Regions from separate parts of the Streptomyces sp. NPDC093261 genome, predicted to be linked through region 2. Evidence: riboswitches for the same ligand, from Rfam matches in the RefSeq annotation. Region 2 holds a riboswitch; each other region holds the start of a gene.
What was found. A riboswitch is a leader RNA that binds a small molecule or an ion and turns the genes downstream of it on or off. The one in region 2 is predicted to bind S-adenosylmethionine.
Positions count from the first base shown of each region.

Region 1: it holds a riboswitch for S-adenosylmethionine, as region 2 does, so the genes downstream of both, thrC (threonine synthase) here and ACIP94_RS31150 (hypothetical protein) in region 2, are expected to answer to the same signal.
Region 3: it holds a riboswitch for S-adenosylmethionine, as region 2 does, so the genes downstream of both, ACIP94_RS30145 (LLM class flavin-dependent oxidoreductase) here and ACIP94_RS31150 (hypothetical protein) in region 2, are expected to answer to the same signal.
Region 4: it holds a riboswitch for S-adenosylmethionine, as region 2 does, so the genes downstream of both, ACIP94_RS01880 (aminotransferase class V-fold PLP-dependent enzyme) here and ACIP94_RS31150 (hypothetical protein) in region 2, are expected to answer to the same signal.

Region 1 is NZ_JBIVNO010000021.1:108,445-112,867, reverse strand. It holds gene ACIP94_RS32100 (trehalose-6-phosphate synthase) at 1-538, opposite strand, end outside; gene ACIP94_RS32095 (glucosyl-3-phosphoglycerate synthase) at 644-1,606, opposite strand; SAM riboswitch class I at 1,756-1,911, shown strand; gene thrC (threonine synthase) at 1,930-3,210, shown strand; gene ACIP94_RS32085 (MoaD/ThiS family protein) at 3,207-3,482, shown strand; gene ACIP94_RS32080 (cold-shock protein) at 3,934-4,137, shown strand.
Region 2 is NZ_JBIVNO010000020.1:68,237-72,659, reverse strand. It holds gene ACIP94_RS31170 (SDR family NAD(P)-dependent oxidoreductase) at 1-711, shown strand, start outside; gene ACIP94_RS31165 (MerR family transcriptional regulator) at 738-1,109, shown strand; gene ACIP94_RS31160 (hypothetical protein) at 1,391-1,549, opposite strand; gene ACIP94_RS31155 (DUF3293 domain-containing protein) at 1,650-2,201, opposite strand; SAM riboswitch class IV at 2,360-2,469, shown strand; gene ACIP94_RS31150 (hypothetical protein) at 2,526-3,593, shown strand; gene ACIP94_RS31145 (alpha/beta fold hydrolase) at 4,042-4,423, opposite strand, start outside.
Region 3 is NZ_JBIVNO010000018.1:125,318-129,740, forward strand. It holds gene ACIP94_RS30135 (NADP-dependent isocitrate dehydrogenase) at 1-325, shown strand, start outside; gene ACIP94_RS30140 (NtaA/DmoA family FMN-dependent monooxygenase) at 452-1,828, opposite strand; gene ACIP94_RS30145 (LLM class flavin-dependent oxidoreductase) at 1,847-3,046, opposite strand; SAM riboswitch class IV at 3,447-3,556, opposite strand; gene ACIP94_RS30150 (glutathione S-transferase C-terminal domain-containing protein) at 3,645-4,423, opposite strand, start outside.
Region 4 is NZ_JBIVNO010000001.1:402,676-407,098, reverse strand. It holds gene ACIP94_RS01890 (cytochrome bc complex cytochrome b subunit) at 1-994, shown strand, start outside; gene trpD (anthranilate phosphoribosyltransferase) at 1,129-2,193, shown strand; SAM riboswitch class IV at 2,324-2,440, shown strand; gene ACIP94_RS01880 (aminotransferase class V-fold PLP-dependent enzyme) at 2,652-4,013, shown strand; gene ACIP94_RS01875 (Lrp/AsnC family transcriptional regulator) at 4,068-4,349, opposite strand.

The DNA of each region.
Region 1 (4,423 bases), on a different contig from region 2:
TGTGAGAGAAGTGGCCGATCCGCAGATCGGGCCGCAGCCCGCGGAGCATCCGGGGGGTCAGGGTGAGGTGGTAGTCCTGGACCAGGACCGCCGCGCCCTCGGCCGCCTCCTCGGCCAGCGCCTCGGCGAAGGCCCGGTTGTATCGCTCGTACGCCGCCCACTGCCGCCGGAACTCCGCGTCGAAGACCGGCTCCAGCGGTGTCTGGTACAGCATGTGGTGCACAAACCACAGGACCGAGTTCGCGATGCCGTTGTACGCGTCGGCGTGCACCCGCGCGTCGATGTCGAGCATCCGTACGCGCTGGCCGCCGGTGTCGGCCGGGTCGAGCCTGCCGCCCGTGCGCCGTACCGCCTCCCGGTCGCTGTCGTTCAGCGCCGAGCAGACCCACACCGCGTCGGTGTCGGGGCCGATCGCCGACAGGCCGGAGACCAGTCCGCCCCCGCCGCGCTTGGCGGTGAGCTGACCTGTCTCGTCCAGCGCGTATGAGACCGGACCGCGGTTGGACGCCACCAGAACGGAAGCCGCATTCGAAGCCATGCCACGAAACCTAGCCCGAGGGGAAAACGCTCAAACGTTCCCTTCGGCCGTCTGCGGAGCCGTATACAACGGGGGCGTCGGGGGCCCGGTCCTCCGGGCCCGGCCTCAGGCCGCCCACCGGTTCGCGTACTCCGCGATCTCCGCCATCGGCGGCCGTTCCGCCGTGTCCACCGAGTACGTCCGTGGCTCGAACCCGCCCTCGACACGTTCGAACTGGGTGAGGGCGGGGCGGACCAGATGGCCGCGGGCCAGCCGCAGCTGCGCGGTGCGGTAGATCGCCGCGGCCATGCGGCCCAGCGCCTGGCCGTCCTGGTGGCGGTGCAGCCGCACCCCGACGTCGACCTGGGCCAGGGCGTCCAGGCCCACCAGATGCAGGGCGTCGACCAGCATCCCCAGCTCCACTCCGTACCCGACCGGGAACGGGAGGCGTTCCAGCAGGGAGCGGCGGGCGGCGTACTCGCCGCCGAGCGGCTGGACGAAACCGGCCAGCTGCGGCCAGTGCATATTGAGCAGCGGCCGCGCCATCAGCTCGGTGACACGGCCGCCCTGGCCCGCCGCCGTGCCGGTCTCACCGGGCAGGGCCAGCGGCCGGTCGTACATCGCCTTCACGAGGTCCACGTCCGGGTCCGTGAGCAGCGGGCCCACGATCCCGGAGACGAAGTCCGAGGAGAACTCCCTCAGGTCGGCGTCGACGAAGCAGATGATGTCCCCGTGGGTGACCAGCAGGGAGCGCCACAGCACCTCCCCCTTGCCGGGCACGGCCGGGACGCGCGGCAGGATGGCGTCGCGGTGCACCACCGTCGCCCCGGCCGCCGCGGCGACCTCGGAGGTGCGGTCGGTGGAGCCCGAGTCGACGACGACGATCTCGTCGACGAGCGGTACCTGCCGCATCAGGTCGTGGCGGATGACGGCGACGATCTCGCCGACCGTCTCCTCCTCGTCGAGCGCGGGCAGCACGACACTGACCGACGAACCCGAGGCGCGTTTGGCGGCCAGGATCTGGTGGAGTGGGCGATCGGTCACGGACCAGGAGCGGGTGCTCAGCCAGCGCTCGACTTCTTCCAGCACAGCCTGCGACTCCTTCCATGGAGTGATCCATCTCGCGGTTCGGACGACTATCTCAAGTGTCCTGGCCTTCGGTTACAGTCTTGAACAACGCCGGTGACCATCGCATGTCGTGGGTCGCCGCCGCTCGTAGCAGTGAAACAACCGCATACAGCTCATCCAGAGGGGCAGAGGGACACGGCCCGATGAAGCCCCGGCAACCCTCCAGCCGGTTCTCGTAGATCAGTGCGATCGTCTTCGCGAGGCTCCCGGCTAGGGAAGGTGCCAAATCCGTCTCACGGCGAGATGCGTCGTGAGGAAGATGAGGAGAAAGGGCCTCGCCTGACATGGCTGTGCAGACAGTTGTAAGCAGCACCGACTCCGTGAACCTCGGACCCGCCGCGGCCCTGTCCTGCCGGGAGTGCGGCCATCGGGTGCCCCTCGGCCCGGTCTTCGCATGCGAGGAGTGTTTCGGCCCGCTGGAGATCGCGTACGACTTCTCGGGCTACGACACCGAGGAACTGCGGAAGCGGATCGAGGCGGGCCCCGCGAACATCTGGCGCTATGCGCCGCTGCTGCCGGTCCCGGCGGACGTCGCCGACAAGCCGAACCTGAACCCCGGCTGGACCAAGCTGGTCAAGGCCGACAACCTGGCGCGCGAGCTGGGCGTGACCGGCGGGTTGTATGTGAAGGACGACTCCGGCAACCCGACCCACTCCTTCAAGGACCGCGTGGTCGCCCAGGCGCTGGAGGCGGCGCGCGTCTTCGGCTTCACCACCCTTTCCTGCTCCTCCACCGGCAACCTGGCGGGGGCTGTGGGCGCCGCGGCGGCCAGGGCCGGCTTCCGCTCCTGCGTCTTCATCCCGCACGACCTGGAGCAGGGCAAGGTCGTCATGGCCGCGATCTACGGCGGCGAGCTGGTCGGCATCGAGGGCAACTACGACGATGTGAACCGCTTCTGCTCGGAGCTGATCGGCGACCCGGCCGGCGAGGGCTGGGGCTTCGTCAACGTCAACCTGCGTCCCTACTACGCGGAGGGGTCCAAGACCCTGGCGTACGAGATCGCCGAGCAGCTGGGCTGGCGGCTGCCGGACCAGATCGTGGTCCCGATCGCCTCCGGATCCCAGCTCACGAAGATCGACAAAGGGCTTCAGGAGCTGATCAAGCTGGAGCTGGTCGAGGACCGGCCGTACCGGATCTTCGGGGCGCAGGCCGAGGGCTGCTCGCCGGTGTCGACCGCGTTCAAGGCGGGCCACGACGTCGTACGGCCGCAGAAGCCGGACACCATCGCCAAGTCGCTGGCGATCGGCAACCCGGCGGACGGCCCCTATGTCCTCGACATCGCGCGCCGCACCGGCGGGGCCGTGGAGGATGTGACGGACGCGCAGATCGTGGACGCCATCAGGCTGCTCGCCCGCACCGAGGGCATCTTCGCGGAGACGGCGGGCGGTGTGACGGTGGGCGTGACCCGCAAGCTGGTCGAGAGCGGTGCGCTCGACCCGACGAAGACGACCGTCGTCCTCAACACCGGCGACGGCCTCAAGACCCTGGACGCGGTGGCGGGCACCGGCCTCACCGCGACGATCCGTCCGACCCTGGACTCCTTCCGAGAGGCTGGCCTCGCATGAGCGTGACCGTTCGCATCCCCACCATCCTGCGCACCTACACCGGAGGCCGGGCCGAGGTCGCGGCCGAGGGCGGGACCCTCGCCGAGGTCATCGCCGACCTGGAGAAGAACCACACCGGCATCGCCGCCCGTGTCCTGGACGACCAGGGCAAGCTGCGCCGCTTCGTCAACGTGTACGTCAACGACGACGACGTCCGCTTCGAGCAGGGCCTCGAGACGGCGACCCCGGACGGCGCGGGCGTCTCCATCATCCCGGCGGTGGCGGGAGGCTGACGGCAGGTCATCCCCACGCGATCGTTACCCTCGGTAGGGCCGAACACCGAGAGTTCATCGAATTGCCCCCTCCGCGAGAGAAGCGGAGGGGGCAATTCTGCATGGTTGAGCGCGGTACAGTTGGGGAACCCGCTCCCGGTTTCCCGGTCGCACAACCGGAGTCCCTGCCGCCCGCCCGACAAGAAGCAGCCAAAGTGGGCAGGGGTTTTGCGCCATCCATTCCTTTTGTCGGGCCCGACTTGCCCTGAATTCGGGTGAATTCTTCGTACATTCCCGACCGGTCATGCCCGGAATTCTCGTCCGATTGACCTGTTGCACAGGGCAGTTGGACAGATACATTCAGCCGCGGTCGACGCGTTCCGGCGCACGCCCCCAACCGTTGGGGGGTGAGGTCTGACCCGGATCCGCGAAGTGTGGATCTGTGCAAGGGCCAGTAATAGGGGAGTTAGGCATGGCTCAGGGCACCGTCAAGTGGTTCAACGCGGAGAAGGGGTACGGCTTCATCGCGGTCGACGGTGGTGCGGATGTATTCGTCCACTACAGCGCGATTCAGATGGACGGCTACCGCACCCTGGAAGAGGGTCAGCGGGTCGAGTTCGAGATCTCGCAGGGTCAGAAGGGGCCGCAGGCGGACATGGTCCGTCTGGCCGGCTGAGATTGCGCGCCGACGACTGAACTGTTCGACGTGTCGAGGGGCTCGTATCCCGTAGGGGTGCGAGCCCCTCGGTCTGTCCGGGGCCGGTGGGACGGGTGCGGCGGGGCGTGTGGGGAGCGCGGGGCGCTGGGGGCGCTGGGGGTGCGCGGGGCGCTGGGGGCGCGCGGGCGAGGGTGTGTGTGCGCCGCCCGGCGGGCTCGCTTCGGGGGTGCGCGCCGTGTCCATCCGTCACCCGGCGCCACCCCCGACGGGCGCGCTTCGGGGGTGCGCCCGGTGTCCATCCCCC
Region 2 (4,423 bases):
GCCGGCACCGGGATCGGCCGGGCCACCGCCCGCACCTTCGCCGCTGAGGGCGCCCAGGTGGTCGCGATCGGGCGGCGGGCCGAGCCCCTCAAGGAGACCGCAGCCGGGCACGACCGGATCACACCGCTGACCGCCGACATCACCGCCGAGGGCGAGCCGGATCGGATCATCCGGGTCGTGCTGGAGACACACGGTCGGCTGGACGTACTGGTCAACAACGCAGGCATCGTGCGCAGCGGCGCCATCGGCACGCTGACGCCGGAGATGATCACAGCTCAGCTTGCCACCAACCTCGTCGCCCCCATCCTGCTGGCCCAGGTCGCGCTGCCGCTTCTGGAGAAGTCGGGCGGGGTGATCGTCAATGTCAGTACGTCGGTGGGGCAGCGGGCCTGGCCCGGCAGCTCGGTCTATGCAGCTACCAAGACAGCTCTGGAGCTGCTGACCCGCAGCTGGGCGGTCGAGCTGGCACCCCGCGGGATCCGGGTGGTGGCGGTCGCCCCCGGCGCGATCGACACACCCATCGGCGAGCACCAGGGCCTGACGCCGGAGCGGATGGCAGCGGTGCGGGAGTGGCAGCTGGCGCACACCCCACTGGCCCGGATCGGCCGCCCCGAGGAGGTGGCCTGGGCAGTCACCCAACTTGCCGCACCGGCCGCGTCGTTCGTCACCGGCGTAGTACTCCCAGTCGACGGCGGAGCGGTCGTGGCGTGATAGGAGTAGCCCGGGAGGTGGGATGGGTGCGGATCGGTGAGCTGGCCAGGGCGACCGGGACAACCGCCCGTGCGCTGCGGCACTACGAGCAGGCCGGGCTGATCTCCTCGCAGCGGGCCTCCAACGGCTACCGCATCTACGACGAGCGGGTGGTGGTGCGGGTCCGCAATATCCGCTACCTGCTGGCCGCGGGGCTCACTCTGGACGACGTGCGGGTGTTCCTGCCGTGCCTGGACGGCGATGTGGCCGCCGCACCGCCCTCGGACAAGGGCCTGCAGGTCGCGTTGGAACGACTGGCGGTCCTCAACGAACGGATCGCTGCCCAGACCGAGGCCCGGGACCGGCTGGAAGCCGCGTTGCGACAGACAACCGGTGGCCGGATCCGCCCAGTGGCCTGAACGTCTGCCTCGTCGCAGAAGCCGGAGGAACCTGGAGTCGCTACCCTCCCCACGGCCACTCACGGTGGCCATGAGCCCTCACCAGCCAAGGAATACGCGACTCTCGATTACGCGAGGTCGCCAGTGTCAGGCGCCAGCAGGGACGTTGAGGCCCGCTCTTCCATACGACAGAGCACCCGCCGGAACGCCGGGCAGAGGTTTGGTCCTGGCAGCGGGCGGCAGGGGCACGCTGGGCGACCGCGTCGACGTCGGTGCGGGCGTACGGCTCCAGCATCGTGACGTCAGCTTGTGCCGTCCACGTGGGGGCGGGCCAAGTGGCGCAGCGGGGAGGTCTTGTCCCACACATGCCAGCGCGCACCGCACACGGGGTCGGTTTCGTAGGTCACCTCTGCGGGGAAACCGTCGGCCTTGACCCGCTCGGCGGGTGGTCCGGAGAGCACCCTGGCGCATCGGGGGCAACGCTCTGGGGTGCGCATGGGGTACATGCCCATCGTTTTCCTGTTCCTGGTGCTGTTGTTTCGGCGTCCGGTCGCGGGTCCGTCAGGCGGTCGGCCAAGTGACGAAGCTCCGACCCCTGTTGGAGGTGAACGCCGTCCATCCCTGGACGTCCGTCACGCCGCCGTCGCAGGACAGCAGATGCCAGGCACCGGGGGTCCGGGCGAAGACCGCGTCCTGGCGGAGGCACCGTCCCAGTTCACGTGCCGCCGAGTCGCTCAAGCCGGCGATGGCGACGCTCTGCTCGATGTGTGTGCCGTGCGCATCACCTCCCGCTGCGGGCCACCACGCGAGCCCTCGCCGGTCAAGTTCGTCGAGGAGCACGGCCTGAGCGCGGGCGTTGTCCGCGGCGAGGGCGGGACGGCCGCAGGGGTCGCACGCCGTGACGACGTGGAGGGCGGCGGTTCCGGCAGGTCCGGGGAGGTCGGGGAAAGGGCCCTCGGCCGTGCCCCGCGGACGCGGTGCGACCCGTACCGTCCGGTCCGGGAATCGGATATCGAGGACCGTCCGCCCGTAGAGATCCCAGTTCGGGGGTGTGGTCGCAGCGTCAGTGACCTGTATGAGGCCCTCCTGTGGACGAAGGACCCCCTTACCCACCGGCAGGGAGATCGGTGCTCGCTCCCACAGGGCCGTGGGAGCCGGTCCTCGGCGCGATCGGCGTCGTGACCGGGCGGAACTATGCCACACCACCGGGCAAGGGGCCAGCGTTGTGGATCACATTGTGCAAAATCCGCACGGGTGCTACCTTCGCGCCCGGTCGCGAGTTCCGGCGTCAAGCCTCGGCTTGCTGGACGACATCCCGCTCGCCGCGGATGCCCCGGGTGACGACCAGCCCAGCGCGCGGTGCGTTGGGAAACCGCAGATCACCGGGGTGTGGACGTGCACTACCGGGGTCCATCGACTCCGGAAGGTTGACCGCCCGTGCCCGTTTCCGACGCGATCCCCGAAGTGCCGATGGGGCGGCAGACCCAGAAGCCTGAGCCGGCACCCGAGTCCGCCAGGTCCGCAGTCGCGGAGCCGGGCCGCGCGGGCCTGCTGACCATCGGCCTCGACGCCGCCCGGGCACTGTTCTGCACGGCCGAGGTGAGCAGCTCCGGCCTGCCAGGAACTGACGAGGTCTTCGGCCAGTGGCTCGACAGCGGATTCGACGTCGCCTTCTACCGCAGCGAGGACGGCTCCCTTCAGGCACGTGCTGTCAACCAGAGGGGGCATGTTCCCGGCTCGCTGATCAACAGCCGTATCGGAACGGCACGGTTGGAGTCGGTCTGCCTCAATCCTCGCCGGCTCGCACCCGTCGGGCCTCGGGAGCCGGACCTGGTATCGGCGGAGGGCGAGGAGGCCGATGGAACAGATGCCCGGACGGACGGAGGCATGCCCGGCAACCGCCGTGGAGACGAGGAGGGCAAGCGGCGGTACGCGAAGGTGGAGTACCAGGAGGACACGGGCTGCGTTCTGACGGTCGTGGACGACTTCGCCGAAGGAACGGCGAAGGAGTCGGCCCATCACCTGGGCGGCGACGTCACCGCAGACACCGACGGAGACTGGTTCGAAACGCTCACCACCCTCACCGAACTCGCCCAGGCAAGGCTGGAAACGGAGGGGTGGGCCCCGGACGGTCCGTGGCAGGTCCAGTGGTGGTGCAGCTCGTGCGACGTCACGGACCCGCCGTACGAGACCCTTGAAGTGTTCGAGGAGTACGGCTTCGATCCGGACGAGATCACGCAGCACTACGTGCACATCTACAGCCAGGGCAGCAACGGCTGTTACACCGTCGAGTTCTCTGCGGAGCACCGGGGAGAGGACAACGTCATGTACCTCCAGCTGGAGTTGGATTCCGGCAGCAAGGAGGTGGGAAGCGGCAGTCTCGAAGAACTGCGGAGCCACCTGGAACAGGCGACGGAACGGGTGCGGGAGGCCGGCTACACCCCGCTCGACGGCGACTGGAGCGTCGGCTGGACACGCTGCCACGTGCCTCTGGCCCAGCTGTGACCGACTGACGGCCCCAGGCTGCGGTGTCCTGTGCCCTGTTGTTTCCGTCCAGCCGAAGGGCGGAGAGCGAGCAGCTGTGCCGCCCGAGTGTGCAACATGCCCCGAGTTCGCCGTGCCCCTCGGTTCCTCGGCATGGGGCCTGACCAGGTGGGGCACCCTCGGGAAGGCGGGCGATGGCCTCGGCGGCCGGATCAGACGGAACACGCATGGGGGCCGCGCGGGACGGCCCGCCGGATCGGGCCCAGCGCCAACCCGGTTCGTCGTCATGGCGGCGATAGATGGAGGTCCTGGTGAACCTCGTCCCGTACTCGGCAACGAGCTCGCCGTGATCCTGCACGGTCACTTCTCTGCCCGCCCGTCCACAGCAGCGAGTGACCGCTCCATCAGGGTCAGCAGTCCACGTTCTCACTGACATGAGGCCGACACATCGCAACGGGCTACAACGTCATCATTTGTGATCACGCAGGAAGGTCGCGATCTCGTCGCGGGTCGGGTAGTTCGGCAGGGGGGCTGGCTTGTCCTGAAGGAACGCAGTGATGACGGCGGCGGCTCGGTCGTTGTTGTCGTCCAGGCCGTTCCACATGTGGTGTCCGACTCCGGGCATGTACTGCGTGCGCTGGATGGCGGGGTCATTGGCAAGAACGGTGGTCTCCCATTGACGGACCTGGGAGGAGCACTCGGCGATCATCAGCATCGCGGGGGTCCGGGACTGCCTCAGAAGCGGTGCAATAGAGGGCGAGTCCTTGACCGTCTGCTCGACGCGAAGGCTGGCGACGGGGCTGAAGGAGAAGTTCTGTGCGGTGTTCTCGGCTGGGATGCGGTGCGCGTCG
Region 3 (4,423 bases), on a different contig from region 2:
CCGCGCCACGGCGACCTTCCTCAACGAGGACAAGTCCCCGACCCGTCGCGTCGGCGGCATCGACAACCGCGGCAGCCACTTCTACCTGTCCCTGTACTGGGCGCAGGAGCTGGCCCGGCAGACCGACGACGCGGAGCTGGCGAAGGCGTTCGCCCCGCTCGCCGAGACCCTCACCGCCAACGAGCAGAAGATCGTCGACGAGCTGATCGCCGTCCAGGGCAAGCCGGCCGACATCGGCGGCTACTACCAGCCCGACCCGGCGAAGGCCTCCGAGGTCATGCGTCCCTCGCAGACCTGGAACCAGCTGCTGACCTCGCTCGCGTAAGCGGGGTCCGCGCGGCACCCGCACCGGTGTGACCACCGCCCCGGCCGGATCGGATCCGGCCGGGGCGGTCGTGTCCTCGGAGCCCGGTCGCGGCCCGCGGGCCGGGACCCGGTTGCGATGCGGGCGCTACGACGCCGCCTGCTCGGCCGGTGCCCCGGCGTCGGGGTGGGCCAGCCCCAGGTGGTCGCGCAGGGTCGTGCCCTCGTACTCCGTGCGGTACACACCGCGCTCCTGAAGCAGCGGGACCACGGTGTCGGCGAAGGCGTCGAGTCCGCCCGGGGTGATGTGCGGGACGAGGATGAAGCCGTCGGACGCGTCGGCCTGGACGAAGGCGTCGATGTCCCGCGCCACGGTGGCCGGGGAGCCCACGAAGGTCTGGCGGTTGCCGGTGTGGATGACCAGGTCCCGGATCGACCAGTGGTGCGCGGCGGCCAGCTCCCGCCACTCCCGCGCGGTGGCCGGCGGATCGCGGTACATCCGCACCTGGGCACGGCCGCGGGCGATGGTGTTCTCGCCGGGCAGGGGGTCGATGTCCGGGAGCGGGCCGTCAGGGTCGTAGGCGGACAGATCGCGGTTCCAGACGAACTCCAGGTGCTTGATCGCGGTGGCCCCGCTGACCTGCGCCCGGCGCACCTCGCGGGCCAGTTCCCCGGCCTCGGCGTCGGTGTCGCCGAGGACGAAGGTCGCGGCGGGCAGGATGAGCAGCTGGTCGGGGCGACGGCCGTACGTGGCCAGGCGGCCCTTGACGTCCGTGTAGAAGGCCTGGCCCGCCTCCAGGGTGGCGTGCCGGCTGAAGATGGCATCGGCGCTCGATGCGGCGAACTCGCGGCCCTCCTCGGAGTCACCCGCCTGGAAGATCACCGGGCGGCCCTGGGGGCTGCGCGGGACGTTGAACCGGCCGTGGATGTCGAAGTGCCGGCCGTGGTGGACGAAGGCTCCGGCCTTCGCGTCACGCAGGAAGACCCCGGTCGCCGGGTCGGCGACGATCTCGCCGCCGTCCCAGGAGTCGAAGAGTTCGTTCGCCGTGGCGAGGAACTCCTTGGCGCGCGAGTAACGCTCCTCCTGCGGCAGAAAGCCGCCGCGGCGGAAGTTCTCCCCGGTGAAGGCGTCCCAGGAGGTGACCACGTTCCAGGCGGCGCGTCCGCCGGAGAGGTGGTCGAGGCTCGCGAACTGGCGGGCGACCTCGTAGGGCTCGTTGAAGGTGGAGTTGATGGTGCCGGTCAGGCCGAGGTGCTCGGTGACCGCGGCCAGTGCGGCGAGCACGGTGAAGGTGTCGGGGCGGCCGACGACGTCCAGGTCGTAGATTTTTCCTTCCTGTTCGCGCAGGCGCAGCCCCTCGGCGAGGAACAGGAAGTCGAACCGGGCCCGCTCGGCGGTCCGCGCGAAGTGCGCGAACGAGCTGAACTCGATATGGCTGCCGGCCTTCGGGTCGCTCCACACGGTGGTGTTGTTGACGCCTGGGAAGTGGGCTGCGAGGTGGATCTGCTTGAGCGGCTTGCTCATGGTGGGTGTCCTTCCGGCTCAGGCGGCGTAGCGGTTGGCGGGGCGGGCGAGCCCCAGCAGCCCGCGCAGGGTGGTGGCGTCGTACGCGGTGCGGAACGCGTCGCGGCGCTGGAGTTCGGGGACGAGACCGCGGGTGATCCGCGGCAGGTCGTGCCCGGCGACGGCGGGACGCAGCCGAAAGCCGGTCAGCCCCGCCGACCGCAACTCCTGGAGGAGGTCGGCGAGTTGGGCGGGTGTGCCGGTGAAGATCCGGGCGTCGCCGGTGTACGGCTCTCCGGCGGCGGCGTCGAGGCGCTCCCGGCGGGCGGCGGCCTCGGCGGGGGTGTCGTCGAGGAAGACGACCAGGTCGCCGAAGAGGTGCAGCGGCGCCTCCGCCCGTCCGGCTGCGGCCTGCTCGGTCCGGACCTCGGCGACGATCGCGCGTGCCTGCGCGGCGTCGTGCGGGGTGACATAGCCGAGGTCGGTGGAGCGGGCGACGAGCCGGAACGGCACGGTCTGGTGGGCGAGCGCGGTCACGAGGGGCTGGCCCTGGGGCGGGCGGGGGGTGATCGAGGGGCCCTTGACGCTGAAGTGGCGGCCCGTGAAGTCGATGTAGTGGAGCTTGTCGCGGTCGATGAACCGGCCGGTGGCCACATCGCGGATCTCCGCGTCGTCCTCCCAGCTGTCCCAGAGCCGGCGCACGACCTCGACATGGTCGGCGGCCTCGTCGAAGAGGTCGGTCACCAGCTCCCGTGCGCCGGGGCTGTCGTAGGCGTCGATACGGGGCAGGGTGCGGCGGCCGAAGTGGGCTGCCTCGTTCGGGCGCGCGCTGATTCGGACCCTCACGCCCGCACGGCCGGTGCTGACGTAGTCGAGGGTGGCGATGGCCTTGGAGATGTGGAACGGCTCCGTGTGGGTGACCACGACGGTCGGCACCAGCCCGATGTGGCGCGTCAGTGGGGCGACACGGGCGGCGATCAGGACGGCGTCGAGGCGCCCGCGGACCTGGTCGGTGCGTTCGTCCGGGTCGAGGAGGTGCGACGACTGGGGGCCGAGCCCGTCCTCGAAGGTCACGAAGTCGAGCAGACCACGCTCGGCCTCGGCGACCAGGCCGGCCCAGTAGCCGGCGGTGAACAGGTCCCGGGGGCGGGCCTCCGGCTCGCGCCAGGAGGCGGGGTGCCAGCCGGTGCCGTCGAGCGCCACGGCGAGGTGCAGGGGCGAAGGAGAGGTTGAGGACACGAGTGGGTGCCTTCCTGGATGTCCGTATCGAGAGCGCCGGCCCCCGCGCGAGCGGGGCACGGCGGGGGCGGGAAGCCGGCTCCAGCGGAGTCGGACGCCCCGGGGCGGCGCGCGCCACCGCACGGCCCGGCGGCAGGGGCCGCCGGGGCTGAGGGGGCGAGGGAGGCGCACGGGACCGGGACGGGAACGTGGGCGCACCGCGGCGATGGTGCGCGTCGGGGAGGGGAAACGCCGTCAGCCGTGACAGCGGGCGGAGCCCGGGGCGGTACAGAGCGCGCTGTTGACGCGCAGAAGATCGACGCAACGGTTCGCGCACAGCAGGACGCAGCCCCGGGGCCGCGAAACGGCTGTCCTCGAAGCTGCGTACATCACTGCCACCGTCACTCTTCCGGCCCGTGGGGCCACGCGCTTACCGAAACGTCATCCGGTCGGGTCGTCACCTGGGGCACCCCACCGCGGAGCGAGGGTTGCCGGTCGGCAAGCCAGGGCTTGTCGCTGACGCTCATGACCTTTCTGACCGTAGGTCAAGACAGGCGCCCGAAGCGCTGTTCACGCACGTCCATCAGGTGATACACGCACGGGAGCGCCGGCCCGCCGGTCAACGGGAGCCCGTCGTCGCGCCGTTGGGGATGTGCGCCGCCCAGTCGAGGATCTGCACGGCCGCGCCCGCGGCCTCCAGTCCGCGGCACTGCGCGTGATGCCGGCGGGCGATCCCGTCGAGGTCGAGGTGCGGACCGAAGGCGGGGTGGGCGGCCAGCCGGCGGGCGTACGCCCACAGGTGCGGATGGCCGGCGACACGCTGCACGGCGGCGGCGTCGAGGTGCCAGCGGTGCACGGTGTCGAGTTGCACCAGTGCGACCCACAACTCCACGTCGGCCACGGTGGGTTGGTCGCCCAGAAGATACTCCTGGCGGGCCAGCCGGCCCTCCGGTGACCTCAGGGCGCACAGCAGTGAGGTGAGCGCGGCGTCCCGGTCCGCGTCATCGGCGTCGGCACGTCCGGCGCGCTGGGCGGCCGCGTCGATGCCCAGCGCACACAGGCGCCGGACCCCCTCGATCTCCGCGTCGGCGCCCTGCGGGTGGAGCACGGGGCGGCCCGCGCCGAAGCGGCGTGCCAGGTCCCGCATGATGTCGGGGGCGTGAGTGCTGACGATCCGGCCCGACCAGTCGTCGCTGAGCACCGGTGCCACGGTTGGTCCGGAGTAGCGATGGGCGCTCGCCTCGTAGAGCGGGCGCAGGGCGGAGTGCTCGCCGCCGGGTCCGTCCGGCACCGCGGGCAGCAGGGTGACGGGGACGATGCCGTCGAGGCCGAGCAGGCTGTGGGTGACGGCGATCCGCAGACAGCGCGGACAGGCCAGGGACAGGTGGAGTCGGTAGC
Region 4 (4,423 bases), on a different contig from region 2:
CTACTCGATCCACATCCTGCTGCTGCCGGGCATCATGCTCGGTCTCGTGGTCGGCCACCTGATCCTGGTCTTCTACCACAAGCACACGCAGTTCGCGGGTCCCGGAAAGACGAACAACAACGTCGTCGGCATGCCGCTGCTGCCGGTCTACATGGCCAAGGCCGGAGGCTTCTTCTTCCTGGTCTTCGGTGTCATCGCGGCCATCGCGGCGATCGCGCAGATCAACCCGATCTGGGCCATCGGCCCCTACCGCCCGGACCAGGTCTCCACGGGCGCCCAGCCCGACTGGTACATGGGCTTCTCCGAGGGTCTCATCCGTACGATGCCGGGCTGGGAGATCAACGTCTGGGGCCACACGCTCGTCCTGGGCGTGTTCGTCCCGCTGATGATCTTCCCGCTGGTCCTGGTCGCCATCGGTGTCTACCCCTTCATCGAGTCCTGGATCACCGGCGACAAGCGCGAGCACCACATCCTGGACCGCCCGCGGAACGCGCCGACGCGTACGGCCTTCGGTGTCGCGTGGATCTCCTGGTACTTCGTGCTGCTGCTCGCCGGCGGCAACGACATCTGGGCCACGCACTTCCACCTGTCGATCAACGCGATCACCTGGTTCGTCCGCATCGCCTTCTTCGTGGTGCCGGTGCTCGTGTTCGTCGTCACCAAGCGGATCTGCCTCGGCCTCCAGCGCCGCGACCGCGACAAGGTGCTGCACGGCCGTGAGTCGGGCATCATCAAGCGGCTGCCGCACGGTGAGTTCATCGAGGTCCACGAGCCGCTCAGCCAGGAGCAGCTGCACACGCTCACGGCGCACGAGCAGTACAAGCCGGCCGAGATCGGCCCGACGGTCGACGAGAACGGTGTCGAGCGGAAGGTCAGGGGCTCGGAGAAGCTCCGTGCCAGGCTGAGCAACGCCTACTACGGGGAGGACAGCCAGATCCCCAAGCCCACGGTCGAGGAGTACAAGGAGATCACGAGCGGCCACGGCCACCACTGATCGCTGCGCGCGCCACGCCACGGTCGAAGGGCCCCGTCCATGCCGGACGGGGCCCTTTGCCGTGCCCTGGGCTGGATAGGGTGGACCTGTTCGAGAAATGTGTCCCGAGCGGGACACCGACCCAGGAGCGGCTTATGAGCGCTGTGAACCCCGCTGGAGGCGACACCGCGGCGGGCCGTTCCTGGCCCCGGGTGCTGAACGCGCTGCTGGACGGCCACGACCAGAGCGTGGACGACACGGCCTGGGCGATGGACCGCATCATGCGCGGCGAGGCGACGGACGCGCAGATCGCCGCCTTCGTCGTCGCGCTGCGGGCCAAGGGCGAGACGGTCGAGGAGATCACCGGGCTCGTGCGGGCGATGTACGAGCACGCGAATGTGATCGAGGTACCGGGTCCGGCGGTCGACATCGTCGGTACGGGCGGCGACGGCGCGAAGACGGTCAACATCTCCACGATGTCCTCGATCGTGGTGGCCGGCACGGGCGCGAAGGTCGTCAAGCACGGCAACCGGGCCGCGTCCTCCGCGTCCGGCTCCTCGGACGTGCTGGAGAAGCTCGGCATCAATCTGGACCTCACCCCGCGACGGACGGCCGAGGTGGCCGAGGAGGCCGGGATCACGATCTGCTTCGCGGTGAGGTTCCACCCGGCGCTGCGGCATGTGGCCGCGGCGCGTGGGCAGCTCGGGATCCGTACGACGTTCAACGTGCTGGGCCCGCTGACCAACCCGGCCAGGGTGAAGGCACAGGCGGTGGGTGTCGCGGATCCGCGGATGGCGCCGATCGTGGCGGGGGTCCTCGCCGAACGCGGGAACTCCTCCCTGGTCTTCCGTGGCGACGACGGACTGGACGAGCTGACGACGACCTCCACGTCCCGGGTGTGGGTGGTCCGCGACGGCAAGGTCACCGAGGAGTCCTTCGACCCCCGGGACGTCGGCATCGAGCGGGTGCCGGTCGAGGCGTTGCGCGGGGCCGACGCCTCCTACAACGCCGATGTGGCGCGGCGCCTGCTGGACGGCGAGACCGGGCCGGTCAGGGACGCGGTGCTGTTGAACTCGGCGGCGGCCCTGGTGGCCCTGGAGCCGACCGGGGCGCCCCTGGCCGGGCAACTGCGCGCGGGGATGGAGAAGGCGGAGGAGTCGATCGACTCGGGCGCCGCGAAGCGAACGCTGGAACGCTGGGTGGCCGCAAGCCACCGATGAGCCCCAGGGCGAGGGGGAGCGCGGCGCGGCCGGGCTCCCCCTTTCGCATGCCGCCGGGAAACAGGGCGTATGTCCCGGCATCCGGACACGTGTTGCGGCCGGCCGATCATGTCGCGTAGCGTCCTGCCCAGGTCATGAGCGACAGCCATGCGGCCCCGGCCGGCTGTCCGGCAACCCTCCGTCCGTGGCGGGGTGCCCCGGGTGAAGACCAGGTCGTGGGCAGCGAGGTCCACGGCAAGCGCGGACCCCTCGCACGCTTCGCATGAGCGTGGGGCCAGGGGTCCTGGTCGTTCGAGGGAGCCTTCCGTGAGCAAGCGAATGCGCTAGGGCCGCAGAGCCCCGCCTCCGCATCCCCTTTTCACCTTTTTCACCCTTTTCCCGCGCCGTCGACGCGAGCCCGCGCCCTTGCGCGCGCCCTCCGGCGCGGTGATCCCTTCTGCCTTCACGGGAGTGCACCCATGTCCGTCTCCACCCTTGCCGCCGACCCCTACGTTTGCGCCCCGCTGCCCGTTCTGGGCAGGGATGTCAGCGTCCCGCTCGTCACGGGCGGCACCGTCACCTACGCCGCGCTCGACTACGCGGCCAGCGCCCCGGCGCTCCAGCGGGTCTGGGACGACGTGGCGGCGTACGCGCCGTACTACGGCAGCGTCCACCGCGGCGCCGGGTATCTGTCGCAGCTGTCCACCGACCTCTTCGAGAACGCCCGCCGGACCGTCGCAAAGTTCCTCGACTGCCGCGAGGCGGACCAGGTGATCTTCACCCGGTCCACCACCGACTCGCTCAACCTGCTCGCCGCCGCCCTGCCGGCCGACTGCCAGGTCCTCGTCTTCGAGACCGAGCACCACGCCTCGCTGCTGCCCTGGCGGGACGCCCGGGTCACCGTCCTCGACGCCCCGCGCACCCCGCAGGGGGCCGTACGGGCCCTGGAACGCGCCCTCGCGGACCGCGACCCCCACGGACCGGCCCTCGTCTGTGTCACCGGCGCCTCCAACGTCACCGGCGAGCTGTGGCCCGTACGCGAGCTGGCGGCGGCCGCCCATGCGCACGGCGCCCGTATCGTCCTGGACGCCGCCCAGCTGGCCCCGCACCACCCCGTGTCGGTCGCGGACCTCGACGTGGACTGGGTCGCCTTCTCCGGCCACAAGCTCTACGCGCCCTTCGGCTCCGGGGTGCTGGCCGGCCGCGCCGACTGGCTGCGCGCGGCCGAGCCCTACCTCGCGGGCGGCGGCGCCAGCCGCAGGGTCACCCGGCGCACGGACGGGGGAGTGGACGTCGACTGGCACGAGACCGCCGCGCGGCACGAGGCCGGTTCGCCCAATGTGATCGGCGCCTACTCCATCGCCTCGGCCTGCAAGGCCCTCACGGAAGCGGGCTTCGACGCGCTCGTCGCCCGTGAGCGGTACCTCATCCGCAAGGTCAGGGAGGGACTCGCCGAGATCCCGGAGGTCAGGGTGCTCTCCCTCTTCGGCGACGACGCGCCCCGCGTCGGCGTCCTCTCGTTCGTCGTCGAGGGCTGGAACAGCTCCCATTTCGCCGCCGCGCTCTCCGCCGAGTACGGCATCGGCGTCCGCGACGGCCTGTTCTGTGCCCATCCGCTGGTGCGCACCCTGCTGGGCGGCGACCCGGGGACCCAGGGCGAGTGCGGCGCGCCCGAGGCCGCTCCCGGCGAGCGGTCCCTGAACGCCATCCGCGTCAGCTTCGGCGCGGGCACGCCCGACGAGCATGTGGAGCGGTTCGTGCGGGCGGTCGCGGAGCTGGTCCGGCACGGCGCGCGGTGGACGTATCGCACACAGGACGGGCGCTGTGTTCCGGCGGTCTGAGGCCCCCGGCCGGTGGACGTCCGTCGAGCCCGGCGCCTGGTTCCGGCCCGGCGCCTAGTTGTCGAGCCCGATCGCGAACGCCGCCTCCAGGTCGTGCTGGGAGTACGTGCGGAAGGCGACGTGTGTATCCGTGCCCAGCACGCCCGGGATCTTGCTGATCCGGCCCGGGATGACGTCCGCCAGGTCGTCGTGTGCCCGCACCCGGACCATGGCGATGAGGTCGTACGTGCCGGTGACGGAGAAGACCTCGCTGACGGAGTCCAGCGCGGCGATCGACTCGGCGATCTCCGGGATCCGGTCCACGCTGGTCTTGATGAGCACGATCGCAGTGATCACGGCTGGCCTTCTCCCTAGGTGCACGCTCGGACCTGTCACTCTAAGACCTGCTCCACCGCTCACCAACAGACGTG